DNA from 4 places in the Simplicispira sp. GW247-4R2A genome. Region 3 is predicted to be linked to each of the others. Evidence: predicted binding sites of a transcription regulator. Region 3 holds the regulator's gene; each other region holds the start of a gene.
The links. Region 3 encodes FNR, which switches genes on or off when oxygen is low (the NO sensors DNR and NnrR bind a similar motif). Its sites were predicted from a motif close to TTGATNNNNATCAA; they were not measured.
Positions count from the first base shown of each region.

Region 1 (4,208 bases), on a different contig from region 3:
CTCGTTGATCATGTCCCACTTGACTTCGTCGAGTTGCTTCATCATCTCGGGCGTACCGGTGTTCACGGCCAACTCCAGCCGGTGTCCGCTGGGGTCGCGGAAGTAGATGGACTTGAAGATGGTGTGGTCGGTGGGGCCCAGCACTTCGATGCCATCGGCTTCCATGCGCGCCTTGGCGTCCATCATTTCTTCCATGCTGCCCACTTCCATGGCCAGATGCTGCGTCCACGTGGGGGTGTTGCGGTCGCGGTCCATGGGCGGCTTGGTGGGCAGTTCAAAGAACGCCAGGATGTTGCCGTTGCCCGCATCCAGGAAGATGTGCATGTAGGGGTCGGGGTCCTTGGTGGACGGCACTTCGTCCTCGGCAATCGCCAGGATGAAATCCATGTTCAGGTATTTGCCGTACCACTCCACGGTTTGCTTGGCGTTGATGCAGCGGTAGGCCACATGGTGAAACTTCTTGATCTTCATGTGCTTGTCTCCAATCGGGTCGCTCGTGCCAGCATCCAGAAATCGCCTTGGTTGCAGCATGGACACGGCACGCTGCGGGCGGGTCGCAGACCACTTGGGGTGCCTTGCGATGGTTTGAATTAAAGACTTTCTCGATCTATGATTCAAACGCTTTATTTTTCTGCATTCACAAGGAAATTTAATGAATGTGAGCCTGCGCCAGTTGCGCGCTTTGGTGGCGCTGGTGCGCACCGGGAGCTTCACGCAGGCCGCTGTCTCCCTGCACGTGACGCAGTCGGCGCTCAGCAGCCTGATCAAGGAACTGGAGCAGAGCCTGGGCGTGCGCCTGGTCGAGCGCAGCACCCGCAGCATCGGCCTGACCGAAGCTGGCCGGGGCTTTGTGCCCTTGATCGACAAGATCCTGCAAGACCTCGACGGGGTGCTGGGCGGCATCGACGACCTCAAGGCATTGCGGCGCGGCGTGGTGCGCGTGGCAGCGCCCCAACTCATGGCGTGCACGCTGATGCCCGAAGTGATTGCCGCCTACCGGCGCGAGCACCCCGGCGTGCAGGTGCGCCTGTCGGACTGCGCGGTCGATGGCGTGCTCGCGCGCGTGGCCGCGGGGGAAGCCGATTTCGGTGTCGGCCCCGAGCGCGGCATGGGCGGCGACATGGCAGGTGAGACCTTGTTTGAAATGCCTTTCATGGTGGTGTTTCCAAGCGACCACCCGCTGGCCGAGCTGCCGCGCATTTGCTGGAGCGACGCCATCACGCACCCGTTCATTGCCTTGCAGGGGCAGTTTGCCGAACGGCTGTCGCTCGACCTGCACGGCGCCTTGCGGGAGATCACGCTCAACCCCAGCAACGAAGTGACCTTCATGACGACCGCGCTGAGCATGGTCAGCGCCGGCCTGGGTATCACGGCGTGCCTGCCTTATGCCAGCTCGCTGGTACGTCTGTACCAGCTGCGACTGGCCCCGCTGCACGAGCCGCAGGTACTGCGCAAGTTTCTGGTCTACCAGCGCAGCGCAGCCACGCTGTCGCCGGCTGCGCAGAGTTTCAGGGAATTTCTGCTGGCGTATGTGGCATCGCACCACTGGGGCGTTGCCGGAGACCCGACGGCCCTGCCAACGCAGGTATCAGACAGGCACAAGCCCTGACACCATGCCGGCGCCACCGGGCGGGACGACCTGGCGCCCGACGGCCTCGCCAATCATGATCAGCGCCGGCGGCTTCACGCCATACCGCACGCCCAGCGACGGCAATGTGGCCACGGTTCCTACGATGCAGCGCTGCTCGGGCAGCGTGGCGCGCTCGACGAGCGCCGCCGGTGTGGTTTCCGGCAAGCCATGGGCAACAAGTTGCTCGCACACCACAGGCAATGTGCCGACACCCATGTAAATGACTACCGTCTGCCAGGGGCGCGCAAGCGCCTCCCAATCGAGCTGCACCGTACGGTCCTCCTGTGCACCCTGCAGGTGCCCCGTGGCGTAGACCAGCATGCCGGCGGTTTCCCGGTGCGTGAGCGGTATGCCGGTGGCGGCGGCGGCACCCTGGGCCGCGCTGATGCCCGGAATGGTTTCGCAGGCAATGCCGGCCGCAGCCAAGCCTTCGGCCTCTTCGCCTCCGCGCCCGAAGACAAACGGATCGCCGCCTTTAAGGCGCACCAGCGAGCGCCCCTGGCGCGCCAACCGCACCATCAGCTCGATGATGCCTTCCTGCGGCAGGGTGTGGTTTCGGCTTTGTTTGCCGACATAGATCCGCTCTGCGCCAGGCGCAATGTGGGCGAGTACAGCGTCGGACACCAGATGGTCGTAGAGCACCAGCTCTGCGCTTCCCAGCACGCGCGCCGCCTTGAGCGTCAGCAGTTCCGCATCCCCCGGACCGGCCCCGACCAATGTGACCAAGCCCCAGGGGGCGGGACTGGCGGGGGGCGCAGCGCTTGCGGCGCCCGGCGAAACATCATTCATCGCATCTCCTGCATCAATACAGACCATTGTCAAAAGCTGCAGCACGATAGCTCTTGATACTAGTCAAGTACTCGGCGCGGGATAACCCTGATTATTTGTTTGTCTTCGTTTTGGCGCCACGCTATGTTGTTTTTCCCTGTCCCTTGCTTGCGGCGCAAGCTCGCTGGCGCCGTCGCCTTCCTGGCCTTGGCTCCGGGCATCACCATTGCGGGCAATGCACAGACGGTACCGGACACCGGGCGCCAGCAGGCACTCGTGCGCATGGTCCGGCAGGACTGTGGCTCCTGCCACGGCATGCGCCTGACTGGGGGCCTGGGGCCGGCACTGACCGCAGCCGCTCTGGCCGGCAAACCCGTTGAAGCCCTGGAAGCCACCATCTACGGTGGGCGTCCTGGAACACCCATGGCCCCCTGGAGCGCCATGCTGAGCGAAAGCGACGCCCACTGGATTGCAGAACAACTGCTCACCGGTTTTCCCGAACTTCCGAAAGCACATCCATGAACCGCAGGCATCTTCTCACCACCGCCGCCGCTGCCGGCCTTCTTGCCAGCGGCTGTGCCTCCACCGCTCCGCCACCCCAAGCTGCGGCCCCCGTGCTGCGAGGCACCGGCGACCTGGGTGTGGTGGTGCTGCGCGCCAGCGGCACGCTGGCCATCATCGACACCAGCCACCGCACGCTGCTGGGCCAGGTCACGGGCCTGGGCGACTTGTCGCACGCCTCGGTGGTTTTTTCGCGCGATACCCGCTATGCCTTTGTGTTCGGGCGTGACGGGTGCCTCACCAAGGTGGATCTGCTCACCCAGGCCATCGTCGGCCGCGTGATGCAGGCAGGCAACTCCATCGGTGGAGCCATCAGCGCGGACGGGCGCCTGGTGGTGGCGCAGAACTACACGCCTGGCGGTATCAAGGCATTCGATGCGCAGACGCTGGCGCTGGTGGCCGACGTGCCCGCCGAGTACGCGCCGGGAAAACTCTCGCGCGTGGTGGGCCTCGTGGACCTGCCCGGCCAGCGCTTTGCCTACAGCCTGTTCGACGCGGGCGAGATTCGCATCACCGATTTTTCCGACCCTGCGCACCCCCACACCACGCGCATCCCGAACATCGGGCGCCAGCCCTACGACGCGCTGGTCACGCCCAATGGTCGGCACTACATCGCCGGCCTGTTTGGCGAGGACGGACTGGCGCTGGTGGACCTGTGGCAGGAGCCCCCCAAAGTACGCCGCATTCTGAACGGCTATGGCCGCGGTGAGCAGACGCTGCCGGTCTACAAGATGCCGCATCTGCGCGGCTGGGCCGTGGCCAGCCGGCGCGCCTACCTGCCCGCGATTGGCCACCACGAGGTGCTGGTGGTGGACACCGAAAGCTGGCAGGAGGTGGGCCGCATCCCGGTCGCCGGCCAACCGGTGTTCGTCATGGCGCAGCCCGACGGACGCCAGGTGTGGGTGAACTTTGCCGTACCCGACTACCACCGCGTACAAGTCATCGACACCACCACGCAGCAGATCGTGCGCACGCTGGAGCCCGGCAAGGCGGTGCTGCACATGGAGTTCACACCACGCGGCGAATCGGTATGGATCAGCTCGCGCGATGCCAACCGGGTGAGCGTAATCGACACCCACAGCTTCGCCACCCAGGCCGTTCTGGAGGTCGATTCCCCCAGCGGCGTTTTCTTCACTTCACGCGCCGCCCGCCTCGGGTTCTGAGCGCTCAACCGCATGCCCTCCGTGCTCCCCACCGCCGATCCGCTGGTGCTGGCGCTGCTCAACCCCTGGCAGCGCGGCTTCCCGCT
Region 1 is NZ_JBWKZM010000008.1:76,985-81,192, reverse strand. It holds gene AC07ZH_RS07685 (VOC family protein) at 1-471, opposite strand, end outside; gene AC07ZH_RS07680 (LysR family transcriptional regulator) at 653-1,609, shown strand; gene cobA (uroporphyrinogen-III C-methyltransferase) at 1,589-2,419, opposite strand; gene AC07ZH_RS07670 (c-type cytochrome) at 2,543-2,920, shown strand; gene AC07ZH_RS07665 (cytochrome D1 domain-containing protein) at 2,917-4,122, shown strand; gene ahbB (siroheme decarboxylase subunit beta) at 4,135-4,208, shown strand, end outside.
Region 1: the regulator FNR is predicted to act here: its motif matches at 2,473-2,486, upstream of cobA (uroporphyrinogen-III C-methyltransferase).

Region 2 (4,208 bases), on a different contig from region 3:
GCAGCGCCGGTATTTGCCGTACTGCGCCAATGGCTGGATGTGCACTGCCGCTAAGAGCCTGTTCAAAGCCGCTCCAGGCAAATATTTTGCGGCGAAATTCGGCTCTAGCGCTTATGTGGTAAGCGTCAACAGCTATGCTCTTTGAAGCAAACCACCCAACATTCCCATCAAATCACTGGCATTGCCCAGGCCGCCTGCAGGGGCCTGGCCCTGGGGCGTGAGATGGTCAACCAGGCCGGGCAGCATCTGCGCCAGGCTGGAAGCCGCTTCGCCAGGGTTCAGTCCCATCCGGGCACCGAGTTGCGATACGGCATCGGGCCCCAGTGCCTGCGTGACTTGGTCGCCCGTCACGGGCTGGTTGGCGCCCGTGCCCAACCACGAGGCGACCACATCGCCCAGCCCCGCTTGCTGAAATTTTGCCACCAGGCCGCCCAGGCCACCGTGCCCGCCATCGTCGGCCAGCATGCCCATGACGGCGTGCACCACCTGGGGATTGTTGGCCGCCAGAGCCACCAGACCGCTCAGCGCGCCCAAGGCACCTTCCGTACGCTCGCCTTGCGACTGCGCGTTCATCACCGAACCCAAGACCGAATCAAGCAAACCCATAACGGACTCCTTAAACAACAAGCGAACAAGCGCCAAGTGTGCCCCGATGAGGGAGCCGCCGCTTGTCCGCTCCTAGACCGACGGCTGCAGGCGCCGCTGGCGCGCCATCAACCACAGGAGCGCCCCGCCGGTAAGGCACAAGGGCGGCAGAGATGCCAGATTCAGCCAGTTCCAGCCGCTGGTGGTCACCAGGGCCCCAGAAGCCAGCGAGGTGACGGCCATGGTGGCAAAGACGAAGAAGTTGATGGCGCCCTGCGCCCGGTCTTTTTCCTCCTTCCGGTAGGCGGTCAGCGCCAGGGTGGTGCTGCCGGTGAAGAGAAAATTCCAGCCCACGCCGAGCAGGAACAGCGCTGCGGTGAAATGGGCGATCTCCTGCCCCGACAGCGCGATGCCCACACACACCAGGTTGAGCAACACACCCAGAAACATGACCGGCAGCGTGCCCACCCGTTTGATGAGGTGGCCGGTGAAAAACCCCGGCGCAAACATGCCGATCACGTGCCATTCGAGCACCAGGGCAGCCGAGTCAAAGCCAAAGCCGCAGACCTGCATGGCCAGCGGCGTGGCCGCCATCAGCAGGTTCATCACGCCGTAGCCCAGCGCCGCGCCCAGCACCGCCACCGCAAAGACCGGCTGGCGCAGCAATTCGCTGAGCGGGCGGCCGGCGGGCAACGGCGTAGCGCCAGGCGTGGGCTTGGGCAGGGCTTCGAACCGCACGCCGGCCATGCAGGCCATGGCGAGCAAGGCCACCAGCATCAGCGCCATGTAGGCGCCAGCAAACGGCACGGGAAACAGGTTGCGCGTGCCGCTCGCCAGGTTCGGCCCTGCCACGGCTCCCAGCAAACCGCCGGCCAGCACCAGCGAAACGGCCTTTTCACGAAACGCCGATGCGGTCAGCTCGGCTGCGGCAAAGCGGTACAACTGGCCATTGGCGTTGTAATAGCCAGCAAGGACCGTCGCGGCGCACAGCAGCCAGAAGTTGGCACTAAAAGCCGCCCAGGCACACAGCGCTGCCGATAAAAAGGCGACCGCCAGCCCGAGCTGGAACGAGCCGCGCCGCCCCCAGCGCGTCTGGCTGGCCGCGACCAGCGGCGTCGAGAGCGCGCCGCCCACCACATAACCCATGACCGGCAGTGTCGCCATCCAGCCAAACGGCGCCAGTTGCAGGCCCACGAGCCCATTGATGGCGATGAAGACCACGTTGTTGGTCATCAGGAGGCCCTGGCACAGGGCGAGCAGCCAAAGATTTTTCTTCATGGGGGTCGTCATCCTAGAACTGGCCGTTGACCGCTCGTTATCGTCTGAAAAGTCGCATGGCGACCGGCATGGTTGGCTTCGTTGGCGCGCCCCTCTGGGGCAGACAGCGCTAGGCACCCACCAGCACCACGCTGGCCGCACCATGCGGCGTTTCTAGAACCATTCTGCGGGGCCGCGGCCGTCTTTGTCCGTCGTGTGGGCGCCGAGGGGCGGCTTCGATTGTGGCGCAGTCTTGACAAAGGTCAGCGCACAGCGTGCCGGTCGCGCGTATGGTTGCGCGCTATTGCGCAGTCGCCCGGCCCTGCGGCGCTCGCGCTTTTCTCCTGGTCTCCGCATGCACGCCCCCACACCCACCTCCACACCCGAAGCCACGGCGCCCGCAAGCGCGCCGCTCCCGTTTGAACTGGTCTGCCCCGCAGGCAGCCTGCCAGCCCTCAAGGCGGCGGTCGACAACGGCGCCAGCTGCGTCTACCTGGGCCTGCGCGACGCCACCAATGCCCGCAACTTCGCCGGCCTGAACTTCGACGAGGCCGCCATTGCCAGCGGCATTGCCTATGCCCACGCACGCGGCTGCAAGGTGTTCATGGCGCTCAACACCTACCCGCAGGCCGCCAACCCCGCACCCTGGTGTGCCGCGGTGGACAAGGCCGTGGATCTGGGCGTGGACGCCGTCATCCTGGCCGACCCGGGGCTCATGCAGTACGCCGCGCAGCACCACCCCAAGCTGCGCCTGCACCTGTCGGTGCAGGGCTCGGCCACCAGTGCCGACGCCATCAACTTCTACCGCGAACAGTTCGGCGTGGTGCGCGCCGTGCTGCCGCGCGTGCTGTCGATGGAGCAGGTGCAGCGCGTCATCGACCGTACCCCGGTGGAAATCGAAGTCTTCGGTTTTGGCAGCCTGTGCGTGATGGTGGAGGGGCGTTGCGCCCTGTCGTCCTATGTGACCGGCGAATCGCCCAACACGCACGGCGTGTGCTCGCCGGCCAAATCCGTGCGCTGGCAAGAGACGCCCAAGGGCCTCGAATCGCGCCTGAATGGCGTGCTGATAGACCGCTACGCCCCCGGCGAGAACGCGGGCTACCCGACGCTGTGCAAGGGGCGCTTTGACGTGGCCGAAGACAAAAACTACTACGCCATCGAAGAGCCCACCAGCCTGAACACGCTCGAACTCCTGCCCGAGCTCATGAAGATCGGCGTGCGCGCCGTCAAGATCGAAGGGCGCCAGCGCAGCCCCGCCTACACCGCCCAGGTCACCAAGGTCTGGCGCGAGGCCATCGACAACTGCCTGGCCGACCCCTTGCGCTACACCCCCAAGACCGCCTGGATGGCCAGTCTCGACCAGGTGGCCGAGGGCCAGCAACACACCCTGGGCGCTTACCACCGCCCTTGGAAATAATGACGATGCCCGCTTTGAAACTCTCCCTCGGTGCGCTGCAGTACTACTGGCCGCGCCAGACCATTTTTGATTTCTACGAGGCCATCGCCGCCTCGCCGGTGGACATCGTCTACCTGGGCGAAACCGTGTGCTCGCGCCGCCATGAGCTGCGCCTGTCCGACTGGATCGACATTGCCGACCTGATGCGCGATTCGGGCAAGGAGGCCGTGCTGTCCACCCAGGTGCTGCTCGAATCGGGCGTCGAGGTGAGTGCCATGCACAAGGTCACCAGCAACCTGGATTACCTCATTGAAGCCAACGACATGGGCGCGGTGCAGCGCCTGGCGGGCCAGCGCCCCTTTGTTGGCGGCCTGCACCTGAACATCTACAACCAGCCCTCGCTCACCTGGCTGGCTTCGCTGGGCGCCACGCGCTGGGTGGCGCCGCTGGAGATGAAGCACCAGGACCTTTCCGCCCTGATCGAGGCCGGCCCGCAGAACCTGCAGACCGAGGTGTTTGCCTATGGCCGCATGCCGCTGGCCTTCTCGGCACGGTGTTTCACCGCGCGCCAGCGCAATTTGCCCAAGGACGATTGCCAGTTCAGCTGCATGGACCACCCCGACGGCCTGATGCTCAAGACGCGCGAGAGCCAGGATTTTCTGGTGCTCAACGGCATCCAGACGCAATCGGCCCGCGTGCACAACCTGATCGACGAACTGCCGCGCATGCAGCGCATGGGTGTCGCCGTGGCCCGCATCAGCCCGCAGGCCCAGCACACGGGCGAGATCGTCGCCCTGTTCGACGCCGTGCGCCGCGGCACGCTGGCACCACACGACGCCCGCGCCCAACTGCAGCCCCTGGTGCCCGACCAGAGCTGCAACGGCTACTGGCACGGCCAGCCCGGCCTGGATCTGGTGGAGACGCCAGCGCTGGCTCCTGCCTGACACCCAAGCGATGCGACTCGAAAAAT
Region 2 is NZ_JBWKZM010000005.1:140,150-144,357, forward strand. It holds gene AC07ZH_RS05730 (alpha/beta hydrolase) at 1-54, shown strand, start outside; gene AC07ZH_RS05735 (YidB family protein) at 133-606, opposite strand; gene AC07ZH_RS05740 (MFS transporter) at 679-1,863, opposite strand; gene ubiU (ubiquinone anaerobic biosynthesis protein UbiU) at 2,198-3,259, shown strand; gene AC07ZH_RS05750 (U32 family peptidase) at 3,274-4,182, shown strand.
Region 2: the regulator FNR is predicted to act here: its motif matches at 2,096-2,109, upstream of ubiU (ubiquinone anaerobic biosynthesis protein UbiU).

Region 3 (4,208 bases):
GGGCGATGCCGAGCTTGCGCTGTTTGGCGCCGTAGTTCTTTTCGTCGTGCACCAGTGCGTTGAGGCGAAAGGCGGCGTTCTCGCCCGTGAGAAAGTTGAAGTCCCCCGTCAGCCGGTTTTCCTGGCCGGTGCCCAGCGTGTAGCTGATTTCGTGCTGGTCCATCAGCAGCGGCATCTTATTGACCTGGTTGACCACGCCGCCGGTCGAGCCTTTGCCAAACAGCATGGAGGCCGAGCCCTTGAGCACCTCGACGCTGTCGTTGTTGAAGGTGTCGCGCTCGTAGAGCGGGGCGTCCTTCATGCCATCCACATAAATGTCGCCGGCCTGACCAAGCGAGAACCCGCGCAGGCGGATGTCTTCCTCGCCGGTCTCGCCCGCCTGGAAGGTGACGCCTGCCGTGCTGCGCAGCACGTCGCGAAAGTCGTCCTGGTTGCGGTCGGTCATGAGCCGCTCGGTGAATACGGTCACGCTCTGCGGAATGTCGCGCAGGGCCTGTTTGCCTTTGCCGATGGTGGTGGTGGCGGGCTTGAGCGTGTCTTTGTTCTGGATGTCTGCGCTGCCCTTGACGGTGACGGTGGGGAGCTGCGCGCCGGTCGTGGGCGCGGTTTGCGCCCAGCCGCTGCAGGTTGCCAGCAGCATCAAGGCCCCCAGCGGAATCAAGGCCTTGTCGGCGCCTGCCGTTGAAGGTGCCGTCGAGGCGGGTTGGGAAGGGGGGCGCGGTGTGCGAGCGTGGGCCAAAAGGGTTCTCCGGTTGCTGTGGACTTGGGTCTTGGGTCTTGGTGGGCGTGGGCCCATCAGGCGCAAGAAGCAGTGGCTGGGAAAACCGTGGCTGTGCCTCGTGACAGAGTATTATTCTAAATCAAATGAGATTTATTCGCGTTAACAATGATGCTGATTTCCAACAGCATTGGTGCGCATGGCGTGAAAAAGCCGGCAAAAGCCGGCCTGAGTGTGAACGCAAAGCGCCTTATTTCACGTGCTTGCCGATGAGGCCCGCCATTTCGAACATCGAGACTTGCGGTTTGCCGAACACTTCCTTGAGCTTGGCGTCGGCATTGATCATGCGCTTGTTGGCGGCGTCCTGCAGGTTGTGCGCCTTGATGTAGACCCACAGCTTGCTGATGATTTCGGTGCGGGGCAGCGGTGCAGCGCCTACGACGGCAGCCAAGGCCGGGCTGGGCGTGAGGGCCTTCATGAAGGCGGCGTTGGGGGTGCGCTTCTTTGCGGGAGCGGCCGTCTTGGCGCCGGCAGCGGCCGGGGCTTTTTTTGCAGTTGCCATGTTGGTTTTTTCCTGGTTGGGTGTTCGATGGACCAGCGAAAACCTGTTTCTCCACTGGCAGAGGGATGCTAATGGCAAAAAAACGGGTTTCCAAGCGCAGACAGGGTTTTTTTGCGTCTGTGTGTAGCGCCGGGGACGGTTATCGGAATTCCTGCTGGCTGTTGACGATGCGCTTGAGCGCCTCGGGGTCCTGTATGCGCACATGGCGCTGCTTGACTTCGACAATGCCTTCTTCGACAAACTTCGAGAAGGTGCGGCTCACGGTTTCCAGCTTCAGGCCGAGGTAGCTGCCGATCTCCTCCCGCGTCATGCGCAGCACCAGCTCGCTTTGTGAAAAACCGCGCGCATGCAGGCGCTGCACCAGGTTCAGCAGGAAGGCGGCGAGACGCTCTTCCGCGCGCATGCTGCCCAAAAGCAGCATGACGCCATGCTCGCGTACGATTTCGCGGCTCATGATCTTGTGCACATGGTGCTGCAAGGCGGTGACTTCACGCGAAATCTCTTCGATACGGTCAAACGGCATGACGCACACTTCGGCGTCCTCCAAGGCCACGGCATCGCAGCTGTGGTGGTCGTTGACGATGCCATCGAGCCCGATGATCTCGCCCGCCATCTGAAAACCCGTCACCTGATCGCGCCCATCTTCGGTGGCCACGCAGGTCTTGAAAAAACCCGTGCGAATCGCGTAGAGCGATGTGAATGCCTCGCCGTTGCGAAACAGCATGCCGCCGCGCTTGATTTTGCGCCGCACCGCCACCACATCATCCACGCGCTCCATTTGCTCGCTCGACAGTCCCACGGGCAGACAGAGCTCACGCAGATTGCAGTTGGAACAGGCAACGCGGAAGGTTGACGATGCGTCCTGGATGGGAATGTGCGCAATATCGCTTGTCGGCAAGGCTTTTGCCGCAGCGGGTTGCCGAGCCGTGGGTGTGCTGGATGCTGACATACATCAAATTATGAACTATTGCAGTCTGTACCTTCAAACCCCAAGGGGCGCCGTCCATTCTTGATTATGGTCAAGAAGCTGCGTTCTACTGTGGGGCACAGTAGCGCCTCTCCAGGAGAATCCATGACCGTTGCCACGCCAGAATTGCTGACCCGTTTCGATGTTTCCGGACCGCGCTACACCTCGTACCCGACGGCCGACCGGTTTGTCGAGGCATTTGGCGAGGACGACTATGTGCTGGCCTTGAAGCAGCGCCATCTGGGCAGCGCAGCAAAGGCCATGCCTTTGTCCATCTACGTGCACATCCCGTTTTGCGAGTCGCTGTGCTACTACTGCGCCTGCAACAAGATCATCACCAAGCACCACGACCGTGCCGACGTCTACCTGCGCTACCTGAGCCGAGAGATCGACCTGCATACCCAGCATTGCGGCACCGGCGCGATCGTGAGCCAGTTGCATCTGGGTGGCGGCACACCCACGTTTTTGTCCGATGACGGATTGCGCGAGCTGATGGACATGCTGCGGCGCAGCTTCACGCTGGTGTCGGGGGGCGAATATTCCATTGAAGTGGATCCGCGCACCGTAGACGCCGGGCGGCTCAAGGTGCTGGCGGAACTGGGCTTCAATCGCCTGAGCTTTGGCGTGCAGGACTTCGATCCAGACGTGCAAAAGGCGGTGCACCGCATCCAGCCGGCCGAGCAGGTGTTCGCCCTGGTGGAGGCTGCGCGCACCATTGGTTTTGATTCCGTCAACGTCGATCTGATCTATGGCCTGCCCAAGCAGACTCCTGAGTCCTTCGACCGTACGCTGGAGCAGATCAAGGAATTGCGCCCGGACCGCATTGCCTTGTATGCCTATGCGCACCTGCCTGAGCGGTTCAAGCCACAGCGACGCATTGTTTGGGCCGATCTTCCCATGGGGTCGGCCAAGGTTTCCATGCTCTCGCGCTCGCTCGATGCCCTGACGGACGCTGGCTATGTGTACGTGGGAATGGACCATTTCGCCCTTCCCGAAGATGCGCTGGCCGTTGCCAAGCGGCAAGGGCGCCTGCACCGCAACTTCCAGGGCTACAGCACACAGCCCGATTGCGACCTTATCGGGCTCGGGGTGTCGGCCATTGGACGGGTGGGGGCGACCTACAGCCAGAATGCCAAGACGCTTGAGGATTACTACGACCGGCTTAACCAGGGGCATTTGCCCATCGTGCGCGGCTTGGCGCTTTCGCGGGACGACCTGGTGCGCCGCGCGGTGATCATGGCCATCATGTGCCAAGGCGCCTTGAACATCGAATCGGTTGAGCAGTCCTGGCTGATCGACTTTCGCCAATATTTCGCACGCGAGCTGGAGCAGCTTGTCGAAATGGAGCAGCAGGGCTTGGTCGCCTTGAAGCCCGACGGCGTTGAAGTCACGTCGATGGGCTGGTATTTCGTGCGCGGCATTGCCATGGTGTTCGACCGTTACCTGCAGTCCGATCGCAACCGCGCGCGCTTCTCGCGCATCATCTGACGTGCTCGGCTCGCTGGCCTGGACAGCGTTGGCGATGGGCCTCGTCGGAGGCTCCCACTGCCTGGTCATGTGCGCAGCGCCATGCAGTGCCGTGACGCGCCCGACCTTACCGGCCGGCACCGCCTCAATGGCAAGCGCCGACGTTCAGCCGTTGCATTGGCAAAGCCCGCGCGGCGCCCGCAGGCGCCTGATGGCCTACCACCTGGGGCGGCTGTGTGGCTATGCCAGCGCGGGCGCGCTGATTGCATTTGCGATGCAGAGTTTTGCCTGGGTGACGCAGCAGGCGTCTGCCTTTCGTCAGGTCTGGACTCTCATGCACGTCGCGGTGCTGGCCTGGGGGCTGATGATGCTTCTGCTGGCGCGCCAGCCCGCCTGGGTCGAGGCGGCAGGGCGATCCGTGTGGGGACGCGTGCGGCCTCTGGTGGACGCCCCTGGTGGGGTATTCGCCACAGGTTTCCTCTGGGCGCTGATGC
Region 3 is NZ_JBWKZM010000007.1:114,971-119,178, reverse strand. It holds gene AC07ZH_RS07210 (TonB-dependent receptor) at 1-640, opposite strand, end outside; gene AC07ZH_RS07205 (SWIB/MDM2 domain-containing protein) at 969-1,280, opposite strand; gene fnr (fumarate/nitrate reduction transcriptional regulator Fnr) at 1,420-2,229, opposite strand; gene hemN (oxygen-independent coproporphyrinogen III oxidase) at 2,353-3,735, shown strand; gene AC07ZH_RS07190 (sulfite exporter TauE/SafE family protein) at 3,737-4,208, shown strand, end outside.

Region 4 (4,208 bases), on a different contig from region 3:
GGCCACCACCTTGATGGCGGATATCTGTGACCGCAGCTGCGCCTCCTGCGCAGCGTCTGCCTGGTCCAGCCGCCACGCGGTGTGCAGCACCAGCAGGCGGGCCTGGTCGATTTCGATGCGCGACTCGGCCAGCCAGTCCTGCACATTGGCAAAGCCCGATTCGTAGCTGCCAAACATCTTGCGCTCCAGCGCGCGTTCGGCCGCCAGTTGCAAGGCGAGCTCGCACTGCCCAATCGTGCGCATGCAGTGGTGGACCCGCCCAGGCCCCAGGCGTGCCTGCGCCATGGCAAAGCCTGCGCCCCACTCGCCGAGCAGTGCGCTGGGGGGCACGCGCACGTCCTGCAAGAGGATCTCGCAATGCCCCTCGGGTGCGTGGTGGTGCAGCACGGGGATGTTGCGCACCATGTGCACGCCTGGCGCATCTAGCGGCACCAGCACCATGCTGTGGCGGCGGTGCGTGCCTGCATCCTCTGCGCCGTCGTCGGCGTTGCGGCACATGACGATCAGCAAGCGGCAGTTCGGGTGTGCTGCGCCGGTGATGAACCACTTGCGCCCGCTCACGAGCAGCGCATCGCCATCGCGGCGCACGGTGGTCTGCAGGTTCGTTGGGTCGGACGACGCCACGTCGGGCTCGCTCATCGCAAAGGCCGAGCGAATGCGCCCGCTCAGCAGCGGCCCCAGCCATTGCGCGCGCTGCTCGGGCGAAGCAAAGCGGTGCAGCAATTCGATGTTGCCGGTATCCGGCGCGCTGCAGTTGAAAACCTCGGCCGCCCAGGGCAGGCGGCCCATGGATTCGGCCAGCGGTGCGTAGTCAAGGTTGGCAAGGCGCGTGCCGGGTTCATCCTCCTGCAAGCCGGGCAGGAACAAATTCCACAAACCTTCTTCGCGCGCCAGCGCCTTCAGGTCTTCCAAAAATGGCGGCGGGAACTGACCGGCCTGCGCCGCCGCGTGCCAGGCAGCGTTGTGCGGCAGCAGGTAGCGCTCCAGAAAAGCATTCAAGCGCTGCAGCATTTCCTGCGCGCGGGGAGAAGGTGCGAAGTCCATGCGCGATTGTGGGCAGCGCGGCAGCGCCGCGTCACAACCGAGGCGACAGCGGGGCGCTGCGGGCGGCGAGCGCTGCCACGGTTCCCAGCAGCAGGGCGGCCAGCAGGTTGTGCGCCAGGGCGGCGGCCAGGGGCAATTGGGCGAGCACCAGCGTCACGCCAAGCTCGACTTGCAGCGCTGCCAGAGCCATGAGCAAAGCCGCCTCGCGCCGTCGCTTGGCCTGCCAGGCCGAGAGCGCCAGTATCCCCAGCGCGGCCAGCGTGGCCAGCGTGGCCAAACGGTGCAGCAGATGCACGCCCATCCCCGCGGCGTAATGCGGCATTCCAGCCCCTTCGCCGGGAGGGAGCCAAAGCTTGAGTGCCGTCCAGCCATCCGCGCCGGGGCGGCAACTGGAGAGCTGCGGGCAACTCAGGCCTGCATAGCCCGCGCTCACCAGTGCGCCCAGGCCGATCTGCAGCAGCAGGACGAGCCCTGCCACCACGGACCAAAGGTGCAGGCGTTGGCGCTGCTGCTCGCCCATGGCGCCTGGTGGCACCGCCAATCGCACACATGCGGCAAACAGCAGCAGGCCGCCCAACAGGTTGCCCAGCGTCACCGCCGGCGCACGCGCGTTGGCGGTGAAGGGGCCGAGTACGGCAAGAAACAGAACCAAGCCAAGCGCAACCAGGACGACGCGCCCCTCGGCGGCCAGGCGCAAGCTGCGCCGCCAGGCGAAGGCCGCCATGGCCGCCAACAGAAGCAGCAGCGACGAGGCCACGGCGCGGTGCACGGCGCGTGCCGAGTGCTCGGCAGCGCTGGGCGGTGCGCGCGCCGCCTCGGCGCGGGCTGCGCGGGCATGGCATGCCGGCCATGGCGTGCAGTCCAGCCCGGCACTGCTCTGGCGCAAAAAGGCGCTCAAACCCGTCACCACCAGCACGAGCAGCGCGCACAGCCAGGCGGCGCGCTGCAAAAGCGTGCGCCGGCGCCCAAAGGGATCGGTAGAAGGGGGCAAGGGAGGTAGGAGCATTGCTTTTGGCGGCACCGATTTTGTTCAAAACCACGCAGCTTGAGCGGACTTCCAGGTGTTTACCACTAGTGCGGGCGCCTATGGACCTTGTTGCAAATCAAGCCTATGCTGATTTCAAACCGGAAAATGGTTTGCACCTTTTGGTAACCGAGGAGACAACATGGAACACCATGACGACGAGAACGAGAAGGTGCCGATGCTTCAGCAACTGCTCGATAACCCCTTTCTGCTTCTGTTCATCGGGGTGATGGTCCCGATGATCGTGTATTCACTCTGGGGGGTGATCGATATCTTGACCATCCCCGTGGCCAAGTGAGGGAGAACCGCATATGAGTGCCATTCTTCCCCCAGCAGAGCGGCTTTGGTGGAAACACCCGCTTGATCGCGTTGAAGCCGTCTGGATCGCCATTGCCTTTGCCTGGTGCATGGTCATGTTCCTCATGATGGTGTTCTGGCATGTCTACGGCAAGCAGAACCTCTCCACGGAAACCTACAAAACCACGCCGGACAAATTCGCCGCCAAGGCACAGGCCATGGTGGACAAATACACCGTGCGCACCGAAACCGACGAGAAAATTCCGGTGGTGCATCCGCCCGTGGGCAGCGACATCTACCTGACCGCGCGCCTCTGGGCCTGGAGGCCCATTCTGGAGCTTGAGAAAGACAAAACCTACAAGCTGCACCTGACTTCCATGGACTACAACCACGGCTTCTCGCTGCAGCCCACCAACATCAATATCCAGGTGGTGCCTGGGTACGAGCACGTGGTCAAGATCACGCCCAACCAGTCGGGCCAGTTCTCGATTGTGTGTAACGAATATTGCGGCATCAACCACCACACGATGGTGGGACGCCTCTACGTGAAATAGCAGGAGCACAACACCATGGCTGCAACTTCTGCCGCGCTGTCTGCCAGCGCCACTACCTACCGCACCTGCCCGCGCTCGGGCCTGCAATTCGAACGCAATGCCGAGCTTTTGATGAAGTTCAACGCGGTGACGGCTGTCGTCGCGCTGCTCGTTGGCGGCATCCTCGCCATTGGCGTGGTGCTGACCCGCTGGCCTGCTGTGCACTGGCTGGCTGCCGACACCTTCTACACGGTGCTTACCGCGCACGGCATCAACATGCTCATCTTCTGGATGATCTTCTTTGAAGTCGCTGTGCTGTACTTTTGCTCGTCGACGCTGCTGCGATGCCGGATCGCCACGCCAAGAATCGCCTGGCTGGCCTACGCGCTGATGCTGATCGGCGCCGTCATGAACAACATCGATGTGTTCCGTGGCAACTCCAGCGTGATGATGACGTCCTACGTGCCGATGATGGCCACGCCCTGGTTCTACCTGGGCCTGATCCTCTTTGCCGTCGGCGCGCTGATTGCCTGCTTCGTGTTCTTTGGCACCCTGGTGGTCGCCAAGCGCGACAAGACCTACCAGGGCTCGGTGCCCCTGGTGACCTTTGGCGCCATCGTCGCGGCCATCATTGCGGTGTTCACCATCGTCTCCGGCGCCATCATCCTGATCCCGACGTTCTTCCTGTCGATCGGGCTCATCAAGGAAGTCGATCCGCTGATCTACCGCACCATCTGGTGGGCCTTTGGCCACTCGTCGCAGCAGATCAACGTGGCGGCGCATATCTCGATCTGGTACATGGTGGCCGCCGTGGTGTTCGGCGCCAAGCCGATGTCCGAGCGGGTGAGCCGTGGCGCTTTCCTGCTCTACATCTTCTTCCTGCAGCTTGCCAGTGCCCACCACTTGCTGGCCGACCCCGGTGTGAGCACCGAGTGGAAAGTGGTCAACACCAGCTACTTCATGTACTTTGCCGTGCTGGCTTCGATGATCCACGGCTTGACGGTTCCGGGGGCCATGGAAGTGGCGCAGCGCGCCAAGGGCTACAACAAGGGATTGTTCGAGTGGCTGCGCAAGGCGCCGTGGGGCAACCCGACTTTCTCCGGGGTGTTCATCTCCATCATTGGCTTTGGCTTCCTGGGTGGTATTTCGGGGGTCATGATGGGTACCGAGCAGCTCAACCTCCTCATCCACAACACCATCTACGTGCCGGGCCACTTCCACGCTACGGTGGTGATTGGCACCACGCTGTCGTTCATGGCGCTGACGTACTTCCTGATTCCGGTGCTGTTCAAGCGCGAGACGATTGCGCC
Region 4 is NZ_JBWKZM010000005.1:155,619-159,826, reverse strand. It holds gene AC07ZH_RS05825 (acyl-CoA dehydrogenase family protein) at 1-1,044, opposite strand, end outside; gene AC07ZH_RS05820 (COX15/CtaA family protein) at 1,076-2,035, opposite strand; gene AC07ZH_RS05815 (hypothetical protein) at 2,211-2,366, shown strand; gene AC07ZH_RS05810 (cupredoxin domain-containing protein) at 2,380-2,919, shown strand; gene AC07ZH_RS05805 (cbb3-type cytochrome c oxidase subunit I) at 2,935-4,208, shown strand, end outside.
Region 4: the regulator FNR is predicted to act here: its motif matches at 2,138-2,151, upstream of AC07ZH_RS05820 (COX15/CtaA family protein).